4 regions of the Solibacillus sp. iso_87 genome follow, and region 2 is predicted to be linked to each of the others. Evidence: riboswitches for the same ligand, from Rfam matches in the RefSeq annotation. Region 2 holds a riboswitch; each other region holds the start of a gene.
The links. A riboswitch is a leader RNA that binds a small molecule or an ion and turns the genes downstream of it on or off. The one in region 2 is predicted to bind S-adenosylmethionine.
Positions count from the first base shown of each region.

Region 1: it holds a riboswitch for S-adenosylmethionine, as region 2 does, so the genes downstream of both, metA (homoserine O-acetyltransferase MetA) here and metK (methionine adenosyltransferase) in region 2, are expected to answer to the same signal.
Region 3: it holds a riboswitch for S-adenosylmethionine, as region 2 does, so the genes downstream of both, AC0VXV_RS01825 (O-acetylhomoserine aminocarboxypropyltransferase/cysteine synthase family protein) here and metK (methionine adenosyltransferase) in region 2, are expected to answer to the same signal.
Region 4: it holds a riboswitch for S-adenosylmethionine, as region 2 does, so the genes downstream of both, AC0VXV_RS18305 (bifunctional homocysteine S-methyltransferase/methylenetetrahydrofolate reductase) here and metK (methionine adenosyltransferase) in region 2, are expected to answer to the same signal.

Region 1 covers NZ_CM149656.1:1,902,624-1,908,392, forward strand. Annotated here, with positions in the region: gene AC0VXV_RS09490 (DEAD/DEAH box helicase) at 1-1,644, shown strand, start outside; gene AC0VXV_RS09495 (nucleoside-diphosphate sugar epimerase) at 1,660-2,412, shown strand; SAM riboswitch class I at 2,476-2,583, shown strand; gene metA (homoserine O-acetyltransferase MetA) at 2,738-3,679, shown strand; gene AC0VXV_RS09505 (ABC transporter ATP-binding protein) at 3,730-4,500, opposite strand; gene AC0VXV_RS09510 (YczE/YyaS/YitT family protein) at 4,625-5,251, opposite strand; gene AC0VXV_RS09515 (HesB/YadR/YfhF family protein) at 5,398-5,688, opposite strand.
Region 2 covers NZ_CM149656.1:2,907,240-2,913,008, forward strand. Annotated here, with positions in the region: gene AC0VXV_RS14765 (alpha/beta hydrolase) at 22-825, opposite strand; gene AC0VXV_RS14770 (gamma carbonic anhydrase) at 1,079-1,591, shown strand; gene metK (methionine adenosyltransferase) at 1,701-2,897, opposite strand; SAM riboswitch class I at 3,162-3,277, opposite strand; gene pckA (phosphoenolpyruvate carboxykinase (ATP)) at 3,477-5,063, shown strand; gene AC0VXV_RS14785 (alpha/beta hydrolase family protein) at 5,140-5,769, opposite strand, start outside.
Region 3 covers NZ_CM149656.1:361,142-366,910, forward strand. Annotated here, with positions in the region: gene AC0VXV_RS01815 (hypothetical protein) at 1-1,003, shown strand, start outside; gene nfsA (oxygen-insensitive NADPH nitroreductase) at 1,048-1,782, opposite strand; SAM riboswitch class I at 2,024-2,138, shown strand; gene AC0VXV_RS01825 (O-acetylhomoserine aminocarboxypropyltransferase/cysteine synthase family protein) at 2,256-3,560, shown strand; gene AC0VXV_RS01830 (hypothetical protein) at 3,749-4,147, shown strand; gene AC0VXV_RS01835 (homoserine dehydrogenase) at 4,780-5,766, shown strand.
Region 4 covers NZ_CM149656.1:3,584,643-3,590,411, reverse strand. Annotated here, with positions in the region: gene AC0VXV_RS18320 (tetratricopeptide repeat protein) at 1-38, shown strand, start outside; gene AC0VXV_RS18315 (chemotaxis protein) at 182-673, shown strand; gene hemG (protoporphyrinogen oxidase) at 817-2,202, shown strand; SAM riboswitch class I at 2,290-2,387, shown strand; gene AC0VXV_RS18305 (bifunctional homocysteine S-methyltransferase/methylenetetrahydrofolate reductase) at 2,490-4,334, shown strand; gene metH (methionine synthase) at 4,327-5,769, shown strand, end outside.

The DNA.
Region 1 (5,769 bases), 1.0 Mb from region 2:
TATATGGATGCGATACGTGAAACGGTGCTTATTTTCGAAAAGCTGAAAGAGGAAATCATTCTTCAGTTTAAAGAACAAAATGATGTCAAAGCACAGCACCTTCAGCAGCTCGAAGAAGAGGCAACAGCGGTGAAATCCCAAATGGATGCGATCAATGAAAAAATCGATCCATCGATTACGCTGAACCATTCCACAGATGAGCTGGAAGAACTGCTCGCAACAAATGAACTGGATCAGATGAAAACTGAAACACAGCACCAAAACCGTGAAAAAGTGGAACTACAACTGAACAAAAAAGCGGAAGAGCTGGCAGTTTTAAATGAACAGATTGCCCTTGGTACTGAGACTGTAGAACAGTTAACAGTGCGCTTTAAAGGAATCAACAGCGAAGGCGTCCAGCTTGAAAAACGCCGGACAGAACTCGAACAGCTGACAAAACTGAACCCTGAGCAGGCGATCATTGAAGTAAACGAAAAGATTACACTTCTTACAGAAAAGATCGAGACGCTTGAAGTGAAAATTAGTTTGCTTCCGGTAACGGCAGAACTTCAAAATGAATGGCACGGTTTACTGAAAAATGCCAATGCCCATGACTTGGACGAAATCCGCAAATTGTATGTGAAACATGCCAATGTGATCGGCACAACTTGTGTTGCATCGGCAAATAAAGAGTTTATGGACAACTATCCGACATTTGATGTCGTTATTATTGATGAAGTTTCGAAAGCAACACCACCGGAACTGTTACTGCCGATGTTAAAAGGCGCAAAAATTATTTTAGTTGGGGACCATCACCAGTTGCCGCCGCTTGTAGGCGATGCGACATTTGAAGAGACATTGGAGCAAGTTGTGAAGGAAAGTACAACATTTGAAGAAAAACGGGAGCTTGAAAAGTTACTGGAAGAATCATTGTTTGAACGTCTTTATAACAATTTGCCGTCCCAAAACAAAACGATGCTCGCCCTTCAATACCGTATGCATAAAAATATTATGTCAACTATTACACCGTTCTACGAAAATGAATCCGAACAGCTGCAATGTGGTTTGGAAGATTCGGATGCCGTACGCGATCATTTCCTTGAAACTTCAAAAATTACACGAAACCACCATTTACTATGGCTTGATATTCCGAACGCCAAGCCGTATTTTGAAGAGCGTATGAAGGAAGGTTCGAGTTTATTCAATTTAGCTGAGCTGGAACAGATTAAACAGCAGCTGCTAGAATTGAATGCCGCAACAGAACAGGCGAAAGCACAAGGGCTGATTCCGCAAGACGCATTAAAATCGGTAGGTGTTATTTCATTCTACGCGGAGCAGGTGAAGCGCATCAATCGTCTGATTGAACAGGAAATCAGTGTACCGCATTTACACATCCGTACAGGATCTGTCGATAAATTCCAAGGGATGGAGATGGATGTGATTATCGTCAGTTTGGTGCGGAATCATGACAATGAGCGTGGAGAAATCGGGTTTGCGAAAGATTACCGACGCTTGAATGTTGCATTATCACGCGCACGGGAACTGCTCATTATGGTCGGCAGTACGGAAATGTTTACAAAGCGTCCAAAGAGCGCGAAAACACGGGATATGTATGCCCATGTATTAACGACAGCAAAAGAGCAGGACGGCTATTTTGCTGTGTAGAAACAGGGGGATTGAATGGACTTACAAAATACAGTGATACAACTGCAGAAAGAACTCATCCAAAACCCGTCCATTGAAATCAAAAAGCAAATCCAATATGCCATTCCGATTCACACATTGGAAGTGAAATATCATCCGGTAATGCGCAATGCCATGGATATTTTAATGAAGATGATGCTCATTTCATTTGAGAAGGCGAAGCTGAAAAATGTAGAGCTTTTAGCTGAAATTTTATTGGTGGAACCGTTATTTATTCATGATTTGACGAATAAAATGTTACGACTGGGCATGATTGTGAAGGAACAGGAATTTGCACTTACTGCTAAAGGAAAAGCACAGCTGGAATCGGGCATTTTTGAAGAGGAACTTGAAGAAACAAGTTATTTTATTCAATACAGCCCGATTCATGAAAAGCCTTTGGAGGGCAATCTGGAGGAATTTGCGGATTTGGAAGAGTTTCCGGAGCCTTTTCCGACAATCGAAACAGAAGAAATCGAAGCGATTGAAGAGACGGTGCTGATTGAGTTCATTCAACAGCAACTTTCCGAACAACCGGTGGCAGATGATGAAGTACCGCACTATATTACAAGTGTTGTTTCAACGGAATCGATCCAGATTAATGATATACCGGTCCTATGTTTTTTACTGTTCGACCAAAAAGAAAACAGGCATTTTGTACGGGTATACAATACTTTGACACGTGTTTGGGATGAACGGCTGGAGACAATCTTATTTACTATAGAAAAAGAGCAGCTGCAGGAAGAGTAAAATAATATTTTTGGAATTATTGCAAAATTACAAAGTACATGATACACTAATGACAATTTAATAGTCTTATCAAGAGAAGCGGAGGGACTTGGCCTTATGATGCTTCAGCAACCTCTAGTCCAACTAGAAAGGTGCTACTTCCAGCAAGGTGTTGACCTTGGCAGATAAGAACGGGTAAAAGCCCCTCTCAATTCTGTTTTGCTGGAGTGAGAGGGGCTTTTTATATTGTTCTGGAACGGTTCGTATCGCTCGTAAAACAATGCATTGCCTGAACACGACAGATTATTAAAAGTTTATTGAAATAGTTTATGAGGGGGAAAGTGGAATGCCGATTAATATTCCGAAACATTTACCGGCGGGTGAACTGCTTAGAAAAGAGAAGATTTTCGTTATGGAGGAAGACCGTGCGAAAACGCAACAAATTCGACCGTTAAATATTTTAGTGTTTAATTTAATGCCTGAAAAAGAGAAAACCGAACTGCAATTGCTGCGCTTACTCGGTAATACTCCGTTACAGGTAGATGTGACATTTTTAAACACGGCTACATACGAATCAAAAAATGTCTCCAAATCGCATTTAGATACTTTTTACCGGACGTTTGACCAAGTGAAGCACCGTCGTTTTGATGGACTGATTATTACAGGAGCGCCAGTAGAGAAAATGGATTTTGAGGATGTAGGTTACTGGAATGAAATTACGCATGTGATGGACTGGGCAAATGAACATGTCACTTCAATCATGTATATATGTTGGGGCGCTCAAGCTGCCCTGTATCACCATTTTGGCATTGGAAAATTCGAATTGCCGAAAAAGTGCTCCGGTGTTTATTCCCATGTAATCACGGATTTAACAGTAGATTTAGTAAGGGGCTTCAGTGATGAGTATGTGGCACCTCATTCACGTCATACATCGGTTTCGATTGATGAAGTGAGGGCACATCCTGACTTGCGTTTACTAAGCTATTCGGATGATGCGGGCGTGTTTATCGTTCAATCGAAAAACAATAAACATATAATGATTACAGGGCATCTGGAATATGATGCAACGACATTATCAGATGAGTACTTCCGCGATGTTGAGAAGGATCCGGACAATACGGAAATCCCAATCAATTATTTCCCGAATAACGACCCGCTGCAGTCACCGAAAAATGTTTGGCGTGCCCATTCGCATCTGTTGTTCTACAACTGGCTGAACTACTACGTATACCAAGAAACACCGTATGAATGGCATTACGTCGATGAAAATATTGAATATCATATTTAATGCTTATAAATGAAATGAACCAGCAAGAGACGGACTCCTGCTGGTTCGTTTTATTTAATTGCGACCCAGGCACGTTCGCGTTCAATCTGCAAACTGATTTCCCGCCCGAAGAAATCGCTTAATAATTCGTCTGTTAAAACAACTTCGCGTGCATTGGCTTCGACATTTTTTCCGTCTTTCATTAAAAGCACATGGCTAAAACAAGGCAGAATTTCTTCTACATGGTGCGTTACATAAATAAGGGTAGGGCCGTTTTCTGCTTCAGCAATCTGTTCAATCGTTTGCAGCAAGTTTTCCCGTTCGATCAAGTCCAGACCGCCACACGGCTCATCCAATATTAAAATTTCCGGATCTGCCATAATGGCCCTTGCTATTTGAACACGCTGGCGTTCACCTTGTGACAAATGCTCGAATGATTTATTCGCTAAATGGTCACAGTGAAAATGCTTCATAATTGAAACCGCATGATCAATTTCTTCTTCCGTCACATCATTGAAGAGACGAAGGGCACCGAATTTGCCGCTGAGCACGATTTCAATCGCGTTATCCTGCCAGTTGAAGTTATCGATCATCGCATTACTCACCCAGCCAATTCGTGTCCGCAGTTTCGGTATATACGTCTTGCCGTATGTTTCACCAAGTACTTGGACTTTACCTTCATTTGGCCAAATATAGCCGTTAATTACTTTCAGCAACGTTGTTTTACCCGAGCCGTTTAACCCTAAAATGGCCCAATGCTGACCCTTTTGTACATGCCAGCTTAAATCGTTTAAAATCTGTTTGTCATTGCGATATAAATGGATATTTTCAATATGTATCATTTAAAAACACCTCCACTTACTACTATGCACCTTTTTCCATTGTTACGAAAGTATTTTTTGAAAATTATAATAATTTAAATGTAAAAAAAGAAAGCAAACGCATTATGCTTGCTCTCCCCATAATTTATATAACAACACTTTCAACACCTGCAGTGCGGTGGAACAGTTTTCCGTTCCATTTGAGCGCCCACTGTACAACAGGCCCTAAGCCGAACGCCATAAATACAGTACCGACTCCGACTGGTCCGCCCAATACAAAACCTAAGACAGCAACCGTTACTTCCATTGTCGTACGTGCGCGGTTGACACTCCATCCAAGACGATGCACTAACAGCAGCATTAACGTATCACGAGGTCCTACACCGAGGTTTGCGACCATATACATCCCGCAGCCGAAGCCTAGCAGGACAACGCCAACAACAAACGCCAATGTTTGTTCTAACAGCGTATTCGCATCCGGTAATACAATCAAAAATATATCAATAAAAATCCCTGTCAGGAACATATCCAAATAAGTTCCGACTTTCGGCAATCTTTTCGTGAATAACGTATCGACAGCCAGAATAAGCAAGCCTAAAATAATAGACCACATACCGACCGTTAAGCCCAAGTTTTTTTGTAGTCCGATATGAAGGACATCCCATGACCCAACGCCAAGTATTTGTCCTTTAATCGTCAATGCGACGCCTAATGATAAAACAATGATGCCTGCAATAAAGAATACGCAGCGCCAATAAAATTCCTGTTTCACTTTCACATGTAATCCCTCATCAATCCTCGATATAATCCTTACTCATTATAACGATTGAATCAGGAAAAATGGATTTACAATAAATTCGAAACATTTGAACTTTTTGAACGGCAAATTGTTCGTATTAGGAAGCGGAAAAAGGGCTTTTATTTTTCATACGAATAAGTTAATTCATCGGACGAATCGGCGACATCTACAACTAAATGATGTTCATTAAAAAACCATTCATCGGTTTTTTCGATGTAGAAATGAATATTTTCCACAACCGTTTCGATGCCTATTTCATGCGGCTGCTCCCGTGTCATCCCTAACGAAAACCCTTCATGAAAAGGTGAAGAACCTCCATATCGTGCATAAAAGCGAATAAAATCGCCTTTTTCTACTTCCATCTCTTGTTTAAACCAATTGAGTGCTTTTTCTGATAGTTTGATTTCCATATATTTCACCTCTACAGTCATTATGCAGTAAATAAAAAAAACTTACAAAGCTCGCGTTCTGAATTTTAAGTACAAAAAAAG
Region 2 (5,769 bases):
ATGATTTTGTTAGGTTTATCTTTACTCTATAATATATCCCAAGTCTCTTAAAACATTATTAATATAGTCTATTGTAAACTTAAAGACATCTTCCCGTTCCAATTCGAAATACAGACTATGAAGGCAGCCTTTCCACTGTTTGTAATGAAACTCGGAAAGCGTATGCTCGGTAATCCACTTCTTTGATGTACTGATGTCTGTTACTTTATCATTTTCACCCGTCATTAATAATACCGGAATGTCCGGGAACTTCAATTCGGGGTTACGGATTGTCCGCGTCATCTGCTGCCAGTCGCGATACCATTTTACTGTCACCATACTCGTTAACGGCAATTGTTCTTTCAACTCCATTAACACATCTGTATTCCTTGTAAGATGGTGAGTCTCCAACTCATGTCTCAGCTTAACATTTGATGTAATGGCGCTGAAGCTTGATAAAGCATTCGACAATTTTCCCGGTGCCAGCTTTAAGTTATACCAAGGGGATGTTAGAACAACACCCGCACATTCTATTTTATTGTTCTGAAGCACATACGTAGCTATTGCAGCCCCTAGCCCATTTCCGACGATAAAAAGCGGTAAATTATATTCCAGTGCCACTTTCAATAACAATTTTGTATACTTGTAATATTCTTTAAAGTCCTCATCATGATACTTTGTATACTTTCCTTGCTCTCCATGTCCCGGTAGATCTCCCATTACAACGTGAAAGTGGGAACTGCGGAACTTTTCGATTAACCATGCGTACCACCGGTGATGTTCATATGCGCTATGAAGAATAACGACTACGGCTTTTGGTTGTTGCTCTGTTTCCCATTTCCACATGGCCATACTCCTTACATCTAAATTATTTTTATGTCATAAACATGTGACCTTTAAAATTAAGTCCGAGTTTTAACGAGTATCAAAAAATTATGATATTGTGCCTTCTTTAATCTCGGCATCATTATATTACTATTTGTTTGTTTAATTATAATACATTCCAATCTAAAAGAAATGTTAATTGAAAAATCTTCATGTTTTGTTACGATATCTATAGATTTATCTACAATTTTATAGAAGAAATGAGGAATTGAAAATGATTTACCCCTATAAAGATAAAATACCGACGATTCACCCTTCTGCATTTATTGCCGACTATGCCACAATTACCGGTGATGTAACAATAGGAGCCGAAACTTCAATTTGGTTTAACACGGTAATACGCGGCGATGTGAACAAAACAATAATTGGCGAGCGTGTCAGCATTCAGGATTTGAGCTGCCTTCACCAAAGTCCCGCTTACCCTCTCATTATTGAAGACGAAGTTACAGTAGGTCATCAAGTTACATTACATAGCTGTACTATTAAAAAACGCGCTTTAGTTGGTATGGGTTCCATCATATTGGACGGGGCCGTTATAGGCGAGGGAGCATTTATCGGTGCCGGCAGTCTTGTTCCTCCGGGAAAAGTGATTCCTCCCAATTGTTTAGCAATGGGACGCCCAGCAAAAGTCGTACGTGAAGTAACTGCAGAAGATCGCGAAGATATGGATCGCATTATTTCCGAATATGTAGCGAAGGGACAATACTATAAATCACTTCAGAAATAAATTCACACTCATATACGTTTATCGAAATCTCTACCTATAATATAGGAAGTTTATTGGAAATTATAAAAAAAGGAGCTATCCATTTAACTGGATGCTCCTTTTTATTTTATTAAATTCCTGCTTTTGCTTTTAATTCAGCTGCTTTATCCGTATTTTCCCATGGCACATTTAAATCTGTGCGACCGAAATGTCCGTATGCTGCTGTTTGCTTATATATTGGGCGACGTAAATCAAGCATTTTAATAATGCCTGCAGGACGTAAATCAAACAGTTCCCGAACCCAGTTCACGATTTCTGATTCTGCTACTTTTCCTGTACCGAACGTATCAACTGCGATTGAAACAGGTTGAGCAACACCGATTGCATAAGCCAGTTGTACTTCAGCACGGTCAGCTAAGCCAGCTGCTACAATGTTTTTAGCAACATAGCGTGCTGCATATGCTGCAGAGCGGTCAACTTTCGTTGCATCCTTACCAGAGAATGCCCCGCCACCGTGACGTGCATAACCGCCGTAAGTATCAACAATAATTTTACGACCAGTAAGACCTGCATCTCCTTTAGGTCCGCCGATTACGAAGCGGCCTGTCGGGTTGATGAAGTATTTTGTAGCTCCATCCAATAGATGAGCAGGGACTACCGGTTTAATAACGTGTTCTTTAATGTCTGTTTGGATTTGTTCCAATGTTGCTTCTTCATCGTGCTGTGTTGAAATAACGATTGTATCCACACGAACAGGTACATTGTTTTCATCGTATTCGATTGTTACTTGTGTTTTACCATCCGGACGTAAATATTCCAATTCCCCTGATTTACGCACTTCTGTTAAACGACGCGCTAATTTGTGAGCTAAAGAAATAGGCATCGGCATAAGTTCCGGTGTTTCGTTACATGCATAACCGAACATTAAACCTTGGTCGCCTGCACCGATTGCTTCAAGTTCATCTTCCGTCATTGAACCTTCACGTGCTTCCAATGCCTGGTCAACACCTTGTGCAATGTCAGGTGATTGCTCTCCTACTGCTACTAGTACTGCAAGATTCTCAGCATCAAAGCCGTACTTACCGCGTGTATAGCCGATTTCTGCTACTGTATCGCGGATAATTCCTTTCATATCTACATAAGTAGAAGTTGTAATTTCACCAGATACTAATACTAAGCCTGTTGTTACCGTAGTTTCACAAGCTACACGTGCATTTGGATCTGCAGCTAAAATAGCGTCTAAAATGGCATCCGAAATTTGATCACAAATTTTGTCCGGATGTCCTTCCGTTACACTTTCTGATGTAAACAGTCGACGATTTGTCATGTCATTTCCTCCTAAATCACTTTGGCAATTGTTTTTTATTGATACGGTACTCATTACCCATGTCCGTTATATTGCGGCAATTACACTTATGCGTATCCGCCTTTTTAACGTCAAGCTATATTTGCTTTAACACGAGGGTCTGAAAGGCTGTAACTATATAATTTTCGCTCAGTACGAAATTGTAAAACAAAATAAAAAAATCCTTTCTCTCATAGCCGTGTTCATCACACGTGAGGAAAGGATATTACGTTTCGTTACCTTTCACTCTTATCGTTCAAGGGAATTTTTGCCCTTGCATCAGGTTGGCACCAACACGTATAAAATATACGCAGGTTGCCGGGTTTCATAGGGCCTGCCCCTCCACCAGCTCGGGATAAGAGTATCCGTTCAATTAAACATCTTACGCAAAAAAACAAGTGCTGTCAACAAATTTTGACGTATTTCGCAATGTTTAAAATTCCGGAAAAAATAATTTGCAATTAGTATAGATTATTTCACTTAATGTGTTATACTATTTTTGAATTAGGAATCAACTCCCCTCTATAAGGGAATACTATAAAAAAGGATGGTATTTAATAGATGAATTCGGTAGAAATTGCTAACGAGCTGAAAGAACTTTTAAACGGGGAAAACATCAAAACTCAATTATCTGTTCCACAATTAGTTGAAAAAGCTACATCACGCGGAGAAGCCGTGCTGACTGTTGAAGGCGCATTACGTGCCCAAACAGGAAAATACACTGGCCGTTCTCCAAAAGATAAATATATAGTAAAAGAAGAAATTTGCAACAATAAAATCGATTGGGGCAAAGTTAACCGTCCGATTTCTGCAGAGGTATTTGATAAACTTTATGTGAAAGTTTTAAATTACTTAAAAGAACGTGACGAGTTATATGTATTCAACGGTTTTGCTGGTGCAGACAAAGAGTCTCAATTATCTATCAAAGTAATTAATGAATATGCTTGGCATAATCTATTCTGTCATCAATTGTTCATCCGCCCAACAGCAGACGAATTGGCTAAACATGTTGCCGAGTTTACAATCGTATCTGCGCCAAACTTCAAAGCAGATCCTGAAGTAGACGGTACAGGATCGGAAACATTCATTATAACATCTATCGAAAAGAAAATCATCTTAATCGGCGGAACTGAGTACGCAGGTGAAATGAAGAAGTCAATCTTCGGTATTATGAACTACTTGTTACCTGAACAAGGTATCTTCCCAATGCACTGCTCTGCTAACGTTGGTGAAGAAGGCGATGTAGCATTATTCTTCGGTTTATCTGGTACAGGAAAAACTACGTTATCAGCTGACAAAGACCGTAACTTAATCGGTGATGACGAGCACGGCTGGTCTGACAACGGTGTATTCAACATTGAAGGTGGTTGCTACGCAAAAACAATCAACCTATCCGCTGAAAATGAGCCGGAAATTTACAATGCGATCCGCTTTGGTTCAGTATTGGAAAACGTGGCGGTAGACCCTGAATCACGTGAATGTGACTATGCAGACGGTTCTTTAACAGAAAACACACGTGTTGCTTACCCAATCGACTTTATCGACAATATTGTCTTACCATCAGTAGCAGGTCATCCAAATACAATCGTCTTCTTAACAGCCGATGCATTTGGTGTATTACCTCCTATCTCTAAATTGACTAAAGAGCAGGCAATGTATCACTTCCTAAGCGGTTTCACTTCTAAACTTGCCGGCACAGAACGTGGTGTAACAGAGCCAGAACCAGTATTCTCGACATGCTTCGGTTCTCCATTCCTACCGCTTGCTGCAACAGTTTATGCAGAGCAATTAGGTAAGAAAATTGATGAGCACGGTTCACAAGTATTCTTAGTAAACACAGGTTGGACTGGTGGCGAATACGGTGTAGGTAGCCGTATGAAGCTTTCATATACACGCAAAATGGTTCGTGCTGCAATCGAAGGGAAATTAAATAACGTTGACACTACAAAAGATGCTGTATTCGGATTAAACATCCCAGTAGAAATTGAAGGTGTGCCAACTAACGTATTAAATCCTCGTGATGCATGGGCAGACAAAGCTGCATATGACAAAAAAGCTTCTGAACTTGCTGAACTGTTTAAAAATAACTTCAAGAAATTCGAGAATGTTGATGAAGAAATCGTTCAAAAAGGCGGCCCATTAGTATAATTTACTAATTTGCTACGTTTATTTAATCAAAAAACAGCATTTTTCTCTTAGAGAAAAATGCTGTTTTTTTTTGTGTTTATTGGTGTTTCATCCAATTACATAAGTTTTTCACAGTGTCACGGTTTAGGTTTGGAGGATAGTGATGTTTTAATCCAGATGAGTACCATGTCTCAACAGATTTCCCTTCTTTTTTTAAGTACTGCTCCAGTTTATAGGCATGCTCTATATCAACATGCTGATCTTCAGTACCATGGATAATAAGTACGGGGGTTTGAAGCTTTTCGATTTCAAATAATGGTGTACGGTCATCATAGTTTTCTGGTACTTTATTTGGAGTACCGCCAACAATTCTTTTTAAGCCGCGCCGCATATCAACACGTTCCCAATATGTCGCTATCGTATCCGATACACCTGCCCATGTCACGAGCGATTTAATATCATCACGTAAAATCGCTGTCCACAATACCATTAACCCGCCGCGGGAAAAACCATATAAATTCACTTTGTTCACTTGAATAAATTGTTTCAATACTTCTATGCCGTTAACCGCATCATAACGGTCATCGCCGGCAAATTCGTCCTTACCTTCTCCTCCGCGATTTCCACGATAATATGGAGCAAATACAACGAAGCCTTGCATCGCAAATTGGGCAATGCGTGCAGGTCTGACCATGCCGATTGATTGAAGTCCCCCACGCAAATATAA
Region 3 (5,769 bases), 1.4 Mb from region 2:
TAAAAATCTGGAGCGTCATATTCGTCTTCAAAATCCATCATTAATTTTCTATGGAGATCCGCAGCTGGAAATTGATGAGGATGGAAAACCATATTACATCCGTTCTTACGGCGAATTTATTTCGGCACGTAACGGCTTTGATGTAAAAGGGGTTGTGCTTGTTGATGCGGAGACGGGTGCAACAGAGAAAATTGCGATTGCAGATGTACCGGCATTTATTGACGGTGCTGTATCACCGGAAACAGTAAGTTTGCAAAACAGTTATTATGGTAACTATGTTCATGGCTTCTGGAATAGTCTTGTCGGCAAAAAGGATGTTAAGTTGCCGAGTGATGAAGGTACGGAAGCAAATGTAAGCCCGGTCTTTATGGAAGACGGGGAAATGTATTATTTCACTGATTTTACAAGTCCAAAAGAGGGCGTTGACTCGATGCTTGGTTATGCATTAACGCATGCACGTACTGGTGAAGCAACATACTATACCGGAAATCTGGAAGAGTCCTATATGGATTCACAAGGGGCTCTTGAAATTATCGAGAAAAAATTTATTGAAAAAGAATGGGAAGGCGAAATGCCGATCCTTTACAATTTCTACGGTGAAGCGAGCTGGCTGTCAGCTGTACTTGATGCGAACGGATTCCTGCAAAATTACTTCATCGTGTCTGCAGCAAATCCTGAAATTTCGGCATTTGGTACAACACCAAATGAAGCGTTAAGACTTTATAAAACAGCGCTAAGCCGTGGCGGAAGTACGGTAGACGGTACTTCGAATGCCGAAGAAGCTAAGGCAACGGTAAAAGTCGTGCGTGTTTATAAAGAGCGTGTAGGTGATTTCACAATTGTATCATTCCTGGCGAACACAGGTGAAAACTTCATCGTTTCTACAGAAGTTGCACCATTTGCGATTTACTTGCAAGAAGGTGACCAGGCGACGATTACGTATGCGAAAACAGGAGAAGATTTCCAGCCTGTAAAAGCATTACAGATTGAAGGGTTGAAATAAACAAAAGGAGTATGCCATTTTGCGGCATGCTCCTTTTTATTAGCTTACTTCCAAGTAAAGCCTTGTGAAGCAAGGAACTCTTTAATATGAGGACGGTTTTGTTCAACTAAGTAATCAGCCATTTGTTTCGTCCATGTTGCCGTCTTCTGATTTGAAGAACGGCTGTTATAATAATCTTCCATAATTCCATCGTATTCCTCTAGAAGCGTCTCGTATTTATCAACGTCATAACCATTTTCATGCAATACTGCAGCTACCGGTAAACGCGGCTTTGTTTCATTGCGTTTTGTCGGTGTACCGATTGTCATCGCAAATAATGGGAAAACGTATTGCGGTAAATTGAACAGCTCGCTGATTTCCTTAGGATTTGTACGGGCACCACCGATATAGCAAATGCCGTAACCCATTGATTCAGCTGCAATAACGAAGTTTTGGGCAAATAATGCAACATCTGCTACCCCTACAAGTACGTTTTCAGCCGTGTCAGCAGAAATATCGACCCCGTGCTTTTGACCTGCTACTTGCAGACGTTTGAAATCTACGCAAAACAAGAAAGAGGCACCCGCTGTTTTGAACTGGAATTCGTTTTTAGACAGTTCACCAAGCTTCGTTTTCTTTTCTTCATCCGTTACCCAGATGACACTGTATGCCTGTACAAAATGCGAACTTGCCGCCATTTGCGCTGTTTCGATTAAATCGATGACTGTTTCTTTTGAAATTTCCTCACCTGTATATTTACGAACAGATGTATGACTGCGTAATAATTCTTTAGTATTCACGTGAACATCTCCCTTTTATGTAATAAGTAACTTGTATATCCTTCAACCTTATTTTAGTCAATATTTTACTTGAAGTCGATTATTAGCGTCTGTTCAATTCATAGGGAGGAGATTTTTGCATATCGTTAAATACAGATAAGAGTAATCAGAATAGAAATCTGAAAATTTTAATTTTTTGTGTTGACATATCGGATTAGTATGTTTTATACTGAGACTCAACGATGGAACACAAATCACATAACTCTTATCAAGAGCGGCGGAGGGAATAGGCCCTGAGATGCCCGGCAACCAGTAAGTGATGAACTGACTAAGGTGCTAAATCCTACAAAATGGACAATCATTTTGAAAGATAAGAGGAGGCAAACTTGCTCATGCGCAACCCTCTTCTTAACTGAAGAGGGTTTTTTTCATTTAAAAAATCCTCCTCAAAAAACACCGATTTCACCATCGATTAAATTTTTGGGGGTAATAAAATGACAAATTTAAGACCAGAAACTTTATTATTACACGGGGGTCAAAAGCCAGACCCGGAAACAGGGGCAATCGCAGTTCCGGTTTACCGTACAACGGCCTATGCATTTAACGACACAGCTCATGCGCAACGTCTATTTGCATTACAGGAAACAGGAAATATTTATTCTCGTATTATGAACCCGACTGTCGGGGCATTTGAAGAACGGGTTGCTTTATTAGAAGGGGGCACAGCTGCAGTAGGGCTTTCATCTGGCGCAGCAGCAGTGGCATTTTCGATTTTAAACGTAGCCGGTGCAGGGGATGAAATTGTTGCGGCAGGTTCACTTTACGGTGGGACTTACAATTTATTCGCAACTACATTGCCTCGCTACGGTATTACAGTAAAATTTGTGGATGAATCAGATCCTGCAAACTTCCAAGAGGCAATCACGGATAAAACGAAGGCGATCTTCGCTGAAATTATCGGAAATCCAAGCTTGAAAGTACTGGATATTGAAGCGGTAGCAAACATCGCTCATGACAACGGTCTTCCTTTATTAATCGACAGCACATTTGCTTCCCCGTACGGAAGTAATCCGATCGAATTCGGCGCGGATGTTGTCATTCATTCTGCAACAAAGTGGATTGGCGGTCATGGAACGACAATCGGCGGAATTGTCGTTGATGCCGGGAAGTTTGACTGGACGCAAGGAAGACATCCAGGATTTACAGAACCGGATACTTCTTACCATGGTCTACGCTACGGAATTGACACAGCAGGCGCTGCATTTGCGACAAAGCTTCGTGTTCAACTATTGCGTGATTTTGGTCCAACATTATCTGCTGACGCGGCATTTAACTTCCTGCAAGGACTTGAAACGCTTCATTTGCGTATTGTCCGTCACAATGAAAACACACAAAAAGTTGCCGAGTATTTAAGAAACCACCCATTTGTGGAATACGTAAATTACAACGGCTTTGAAGATTTTGCGACACATGATTTAGCGAAGAAGTATTTGAAAAACGGCTTCGGATCAATTATTACGTTCGGCATTAAAGGCGAACGTGAAGCAGGGCGTCAAGTAATTGATAACGTGAAATTGTTCTCACATGTAGCAAACGTTGGGGATGCCCGTTCGTTGATTATCCACCCTGCAAGTACAACGCACCAACAGTTATCTGCGGAAGAATTAAAAACTGCCGGCGTATCGGAAGAGCTCATTCGCTTATCGATCGGGTTAGAAGCAGCAGAAGATATTATCGCAGATTTAGAGCAGGCATTAGCGAAAGTTGCGATTGAAGTAGGCGCAGAAACAAACGCATAAAACTTAAAAAGGCTTAGCTTTTCCCATTCGAGAAGCTAAGTAACTTTCAGAAAATTAATTCCTACTATTTTCATAAGTTTTATTGACAAATGTAATACCGAGTAATACAATTGGAATAATAATATTACCAACCGGAAAAAATTTAAAGTGATGTTGCAGCATCATTGGAAGAAAAGGAGTTGTTCAACATGGGGAAAGTATACAGTGCACAAAACGTTGCTGCCTATATTATTTATGAACTAAATGACGTAAAGGAATTTGTGAACGCTTGCGCGATCCAGCAAATTTTGGCGGATGTGAATACTATGTGGCAGCATGTTTTTGGACACAGTGCTTTCTCAGAACAAGCTCACGATCATGCCACAGCGGGTTATGTTATAAAAGAAGTTGCCGAAGAATACAAAATTCATGGTACAGCCCATATTTTATCGCCAGCCAGAGAATGGTTCTTAAAATATGGTGAATTTCAGTTAGTGGAGCGCCCATACGCGGTCCCTAACTACTCGGCAAAAGAGGAAATCGTCATGACCAAGATTTTAACTGCATATCGTTTACGGGCATACAATGATATAAACGTGGCAGTATAAAATAATTCCGGAACACTAGCGAGCCCCCTTGCTAGTGTTTTTTATTTTTTTTACGGTGTATGCCGTTTATTAGAAGAATAGAAACGGTTATTAGAAGAAGTTTTGGGGATATTAGAAGAAATGGTGATGTTATTAGAATTTGGATGAACTTGGGGTTTGGGTATGCATTTTTGAAGGCAAAAAACGGGTGCTGAAACGGTGGTAACGTTTTTATTAGAACATTGGTGCGGGTTATTAGAAGAAGTGTGAGCGATATTAGAAGATTAAGCGAGGATTTTAGCACATTCCGGCCTCATATTAGAACATTAAATGTTTATATTAGAAGACCACAATTTTATTAGAACATTTTAAAATATATTAGATGATTTCCGAATATATTAGAAAATAACAAAACGCTCTTACCACCTAGCCCCAAATACAAGAAATGACTGGAAATACTTACGTCATAGTCCCTAAATTAGCTCTTAAAGAATAAAATTTGGATGAATATTGACCGTTTACAGTAAACAAATGTCCTTCTAGGCGAGATTCCCCTTGTTTTCATGTATTATATAGGATAGAATTTTCTTTAAGATAAATTTTTTGAATTATTCGTTAATATATGTGTGTTAAGAATTTGGAGGAGAAAGGCAATGGCAACAATCAAAGCAGCGATCTTAGGATTTGGCACAGTAGGTCAGGGAATTTACCATATTTTAAATGAAAAGAGGCAGGAGCTTCGCGAAAAGCTAGGTGTTGAACTGGAGGTCGCGAAGATTTTAGTAACCGATGCAAGCCGTGAGCGTGTACCGGGCACAAAACATTTAATGACGGAATCAATGGATGACGTACTGGCGGAAAATAATCTGCAAGTTGTATTTGAAGCGATTGTAAATGAAGAGCCGGCATTCACTTACTTAAAGCGCGCTGTTGAGGCGAAATGCCATGTCATTACAGCGAATAAGGTAATGCTTGCAAAACGGGGCGAGGAGCTTGAAGCATTGGCGAAAGTAAATGGTGTTTTCGTAGGCTTCGAGGCAACGGTAGCAGGCGGTGTGCCGATTATTAAAACAATGAAAAACATTCTTCTTGTCAACGAAGTAAGCTGTGTTCAAGGAATTTTAAATGGAACGACAAACTATATTTTGACAAAGATGCGTGCGGAAGGCTGGAGCTTTGAACAAGCGTTAAAAGAAGCGCAGCAATTAGGCTATGCTGAAGCAGATCCATTTAATGATGTGTCGGGTCAGGATGCATTCAAAAAGCTTATGATTTTATCGAGCCTTGCATTTGGAGAACAGCCAAATTGGGCAGATGTTGAAGTGATCGGCATCGATACAATCTCATCAGAGCAAGTAGTGGAAGCAACAGCGCAAGGTCTGCGTTATCGTCATGTGGCGGAAGTGGAAAAACTCGAAGACGGTACGATTCAGGCAAAAGTGGCACCATTACTAGTAAACAATGAACACCCGCTTTATCCAGTAGACGATGTGTTCAATGCAGTAACGATGGAGACAAACTACATCGGAACATTATCTGTAATTGGACCTGGAGCGGGAATGTATCCGACTGCAAGTGTAATGGTAGAAGATTACGCTGAAATTATCGGTAAACGTGCGGGATTTACAGTAACTATATAATAA
Region 4 (5,769 bases), 680 kb from region 2:
AAAAGCTAATAGTTCTAAATAACGATATATATGAATAATAATGTGATAGATACAATAAAAGTTTACATTTCCAATTTCCCTGTCATAATTTAGACCCATTTCATGGAGAAAAATAGGTTTAATTTTAGTGGAAAATAGGAAATATATTATAAGGGGAAAGTATTAAGAAGGGGGAATTTTCATGTTTATGTTTGCAGTCCATCAATTCTCTTCTGAACACAATGAGGATAGTATTCAAAAACTACAGCAAATGCTATTAGAACAGCGAGAGAATCTGACGACGCTATGTACAATCGTTGAATATTTAAAAAGTTATGTCCAAACAGGATTAGATCATAAAGATGTTGTTAAATACAAGCAAAAAATCCAAATGATGACGGATAAACAAATCAAACGTTACAATCAAATTGATGAGCTTATCAATACGAATATTCTGGAATTGAAGAAGGGTAAAACAGCAGATAATACCGCACTTATATACGGTAAAGAAGTTCGGAAAATTGAATCTGGTGTTCGTACTTTAAAACTGTTTGCGAGCGATGCAGTGAATATGTTAGATCTAAACAAACATATAGAAAATCGCAGTATTGAACGTATACGCTATTTTGATAAACGCTCTACATCTTTGGAAGCAGAAATTATTTCCCTAACAAAGCAACTATCTTATAAATAAAATAAGAGGCCATTCTACCATAGTTTTTTAGGTAGGATGGCTTTTCTTATGCAGATCTAAAAATTGTAATACCCGTCTGACCATGTTTTGCATAAAAAAGTTTATACTTATAAGAGAAGCGAACGAAATAGGAGAGAATGAATATGAAAACAGTAGTAGTTGTAGGTGGCGGGATTACCGGGCTATGTACGATGCATTATTTGAAGAATAAAATGCATGAACAAAACGTGGAGGCGCGGTTAATACTGATTGAAAAGAACGCATATTTAGGCGGGAAAATTCATTCCGAAAAGGATAAAGGTTTTATTATGGAAACGGGGGCTGACTCAATTGTAGCTCGCCATCCAGGGGTTTTGGAGCTTGTAAAAGAGCTTGATTTTGAATCAGAGCTTGTCTATAACGAAACGGGAATTTCTTACATTCATACGAATAATGAGCTGCATCCAATCCCCGCAGGATCGACATTCGGTATTCCAATGAGTGTAGAATCGCTCCTGTCGAGTACGTTAATTTCTGAAGAAGGTAAGAAAAGAGCACTTCAAGATTTAGAAATCCCGAATACTAAATTTACAAAAGAAAGCTCTATCGGTACATTTTTAGAGTACTTTTTGGGTGAAGAAATAGTCCGCAAGCAAATCGCCCCTGTATTAGCGGGTGTTTATTCAGGTGATTTATATCAATTAAGCATGGCGTCCACTTTGCCGTATTTAGTGGACTATAAAAACACCTACGGATCGATTATTAAAGGTTTCGAAGCACATCGTGAGCAATTCGAAAAAGCGGCGAATAAGAAGTTTATTTCTTTCCGTTCAGGTTTATCGGCATTAATCAATCGTTTAGAAGAACAGCTGCCGGAAGTTGAATTCATGAAAAATACAGTGACAAAGCAAATCCGTAAAAAAGAAGAGCAATATGAAGTTGTGCTGGAAGATGAAACGATTTTAGCGGATGTTGTAGTACTGGCTGTTCCGAATGAAACGGTACGTCATGTCATGCCGGACGATTCATTGGAGGAACAACTGAAAAAGTTCACGACGGCATCTGCTTTAACGATGTATGTGGGCTTTGATGTACCGGACGATATTTTACCGGCAGATGGTACAGGCTTTATCGTTTCACATAATAGTGATTTAGTTTGCAATGCGTCTACATGGACGAGCCGTAAATGGAAACATACGTCGGCAGAAGGAAATTTACTCGTTCGTCTGTTTTATAAAAATATTAATCCGCGTTATGAAGAGTTGGCTGCTATGTCTGATGAAGAGCTGACAAAAGTTGCATTGGAAGATATACGTCTTAGCTTAGGTGTTGGAGCGGAACCGACAGTCGTCAATGTAACAAAGTGGGTTGACCAAATGCCCCGCTATGATTTGGCGCATAATGAAGCATTATCGAAAGTTACACAGCAACTGGCAACTGATTACCCGAATGTCCTATTAGCGGGATGTGCCTATTTTGGAGTAGGAATCGGTGCATGTATTTTAAACGGCAAAAAAACGGCTGAACAGATTATTAGCCGAATTATGTAAAGAAATACTTCATTCAGCTAAAGGGTATTGACGTAAGTATTAGATAACGTTATGATTCATTTAATTATTTTTAAAATTCATATTATTTTCTTATCAAGAGAAGTTGAGGGACTGGCCCGATGAAACTTCAGCAACCAACATTAAGTCAGGTGCTAAATCCAGTGGCAAATGCCAGAAGATGAGAAGGGATTAAGTTGATAACTACTATGCCTTCTTTTATTTAATGAAAGAAGGCTTTTTTGTATCGTTAATATACTGAAAATACTGTAAATGATGGAGTGAAGGCAATGGGTTTACTTGAAGAATTACAAACACGCGTTTTAACAGCAGACGGGGCAATCGGAACACTTCTTTATTCATATGGGTTGGATTATTGTCATGAAGAGATGAATATTGCACGTCCTGATATTATAGAGAAAATTCATAGCGAATATATAGCAGCGGGTGCAGATATTATTCAAACAAATACATACGGCGCAAACCGGATTAAGCTTGCACGTTATGGCTATGAAAATCGTGTCATGGAATTTAATGAAGCCGCATTAAAAATCGCAAAGCGTGCTGCCTCACTGGATGGGCAATACGTTCTGGCGACAATTGGTGGTATTCGGGGAATTCGAAAAAGTGATGCGACATTAGACGAAATTTTAGCTGCATTCCAAGAGCAGGCCGAAGTATTACTGGCTGGTGAACCAGATGGTTTTTTACTGGAAACCTATTACGATTTTGAAGAATTATCGCATTGTGTCCATCTTTTACGTTCAATGACTGATTTACCGATCATTGCTCAAGTGACGATGCAGGAACCCGGTGTCCTTCAAAATTTAATGTCTTTAAATGAAGCATTTCAAGATTTAGAAAGATTAGGTGCAGACATTGTTGGGAGCAACTGCCGGTTAGGTCCTTTCCATACAATTCAGGCGTTTGAGGGAGTCAATTTACCGAACAAGGCTTTTTTATCTGCTTACCCAAATGCATCTTTATTAGATATTGAAGATGGCCGTGTTGTATATGAGTCCGAAACCGATTATTTCGCACGTGCAGCTGTTGAACTCGTAAACCAAGGAGTCCGTTTAATTGGCGGTTGCTGCGGAACAACACCGAAGCATATTGCAGCTGTAAAAAAACGTTTGGCGAATATGGAGCCAATCGAAACGAAAGAAGCGAAACATGGGCAAACACAATTTGTCCGTATTCCAGAGCCACGTAAGCAAGAGCCGCTCCACGAAAAAGCAAAACGTGAACGCTCTGTTATTGTTGAACTAGATACACCGCGCCATCTGGAAATTGACGGCTTTGTCGAAGGGGCAAAACAGCTGGCAAAAGCGGGTGCCGATGTCATTATGATGGCTGATAACTCACTTGCTTCGCCGCGTATTAGTAATATCGCGATGGCCGCTATTTTAAAAGAGCATGGAATTCGTTCGTTGCCGCATTTAACGTGCCGTGACCGCAATTTAATTGGGCTTCAGTCACATTTAATGGGACTTGATGCACTGGAACTTCATGATATTCTAGTCATCACAGGGGACCCGACAAAAGTGGGAGATTTCCCGGGGGCGACGAGCGTATACGATGTTTCGTCAATGGAGCTTATTTCCTTAATTAAGCAGTTAAATAAAGGCGGTTCATTTACAGGGAAATCGCTGCGCAAACAGGCGAATTTCTCGGTAGCCGCTGCCTTTAATCCGAATGTCCGCGTATTGGACCGTGCAGTAGCTCGTTTAGAGAAGAAAATTGAGCATGGTGCAGATTACTTTATTTCACAGCCGGTTTATACGAAAGAGAAGATTATCGAAATCTATGAGGCGACTAAGCATTTGGAAACACCAATCTATATCGGGATTATGCCACTTACTTCTTCACGCAGCGCGGAATTTTTACATCATGAAGTACCTGGCATCAAATTGTCCGATGAAGTACTTGCGCGTATGGCTGCCTGCGGGGACGACAAGGAAGCATCGACAGCAGAAGGAATCGCGATTGCCAAAGAGCTACTCGATACAGCATGCAAATACTTTAACGGTATTTATTTAATTACGCCGTTTTTGCGCTATGATATGACGCTGGAATTAATGGACTATGTAAAACAATATGATGTGGAAAGTAAAGGAGTTCAGTCGAATGTATAATCACCCAATTCATGAGCAATTACAAAAAAGAATACTTATCATCGATGGTGCTATGGGGACGATGCTTCAGGCAGAAAACCTAACATATGAAGATTTTGGCGGAGAAGACTTAGACGGATGTAATGAAAACCTGGTGCTGACAAGACCTGATGTATTGGGCAAAATCCACCGTGAATATTTAGCTGCTGGTGCTGATATTATTTGTACAAATACGTTTGGCGGAACACCAATCGTATTGGATGAATATGACTTAGGCGACAAGGCGGTTGAAATTAATAAGCGGGCGGTTGAAATTGCACTGGAGGCGGCAAAAGAGTTTTCAACACCGGAATGGCCTCGCTTTGTCGCAGGTGCAATCGGCCCTACGACGAAAACATTGTCGGTAACAGGCGGTATTACATTTGAAGAGCTGGAAGAAAACTTTTATATCCAGGCAAAAGCGCTAATCGAAGCTGGGGCAGATCTTCTGTTAATGGAAACTTCCCAGGATATGCTGAATGTTAAAGCAGGAACGATTGCGATTCACCGTGCATTTGAAGAACTTGGCAAAGAGCTGCCTGTCATGATTTCAGGGACAATTGAGCCAATGGGAACAACGCTTGCCGGGCAATCAATCGAAGCATTTTATATTTCAATTGAGCATATTAAACCGTTGTCTGTCGGACTGAACTGTGCGACAGGTCCGGAATTTATGACCGATCATATCCGTTCATTAGCGGAGCTTTCGAATGGTTATATTAGCTGTTATCCGAATGCCGGTTTACCGGACGAGGAAGGCTGCTATCATGAAACGCCGGATTCATTATCGAAAAAACTGCAAGGCTTCGCAGAAAAAGGCTGGCTGAACATCGTCGGCGGCTGCTGCGGTACAACGCCGGCACATATCGCCACAATCCGTGAAGCTGTAGATGGCTATAAACCGCGTGAGCCGAAAGATGTAACACACGGACATGTCGTGTCAGGTATCGAGCCATTGCAATACGACGAATCTATGCGCCCGTTATTTATCGGGGAGCGTACGAATGTTATCGGCTCTCGTAAATTCAAAAACCTGATCGTTGACGGTAAATTTGAAGAAGCAGCAGAAATTGCACGTGCACAAGTTAAAAACGGGGCACATGTCATCGATATTTGTTTAGCAAACCCTGACCGTGATGAAGTGGAAGATATGAAAAACTTCATGCAGGAAGTTGTGAAAAAAGTTAAAGTGCCGCTTGTGATTGACTCTACAGATGAAAAAGTTATGGAAGTCGCACTGAAGTTTTCGCAAGGGAAGGCCATTATTAACTCCATTAACTTGGAAGATGGAGAAGAGCGTTTCGATGCGGTTATGCCACTTGTAAAAAAATATGGGGCTTCACTTGTTGTCGGTACGATTGATGAAACTGGAATGGCTATTACACGTGAGCAAAAGCTTGAAGTAGCGAAGCGTTCC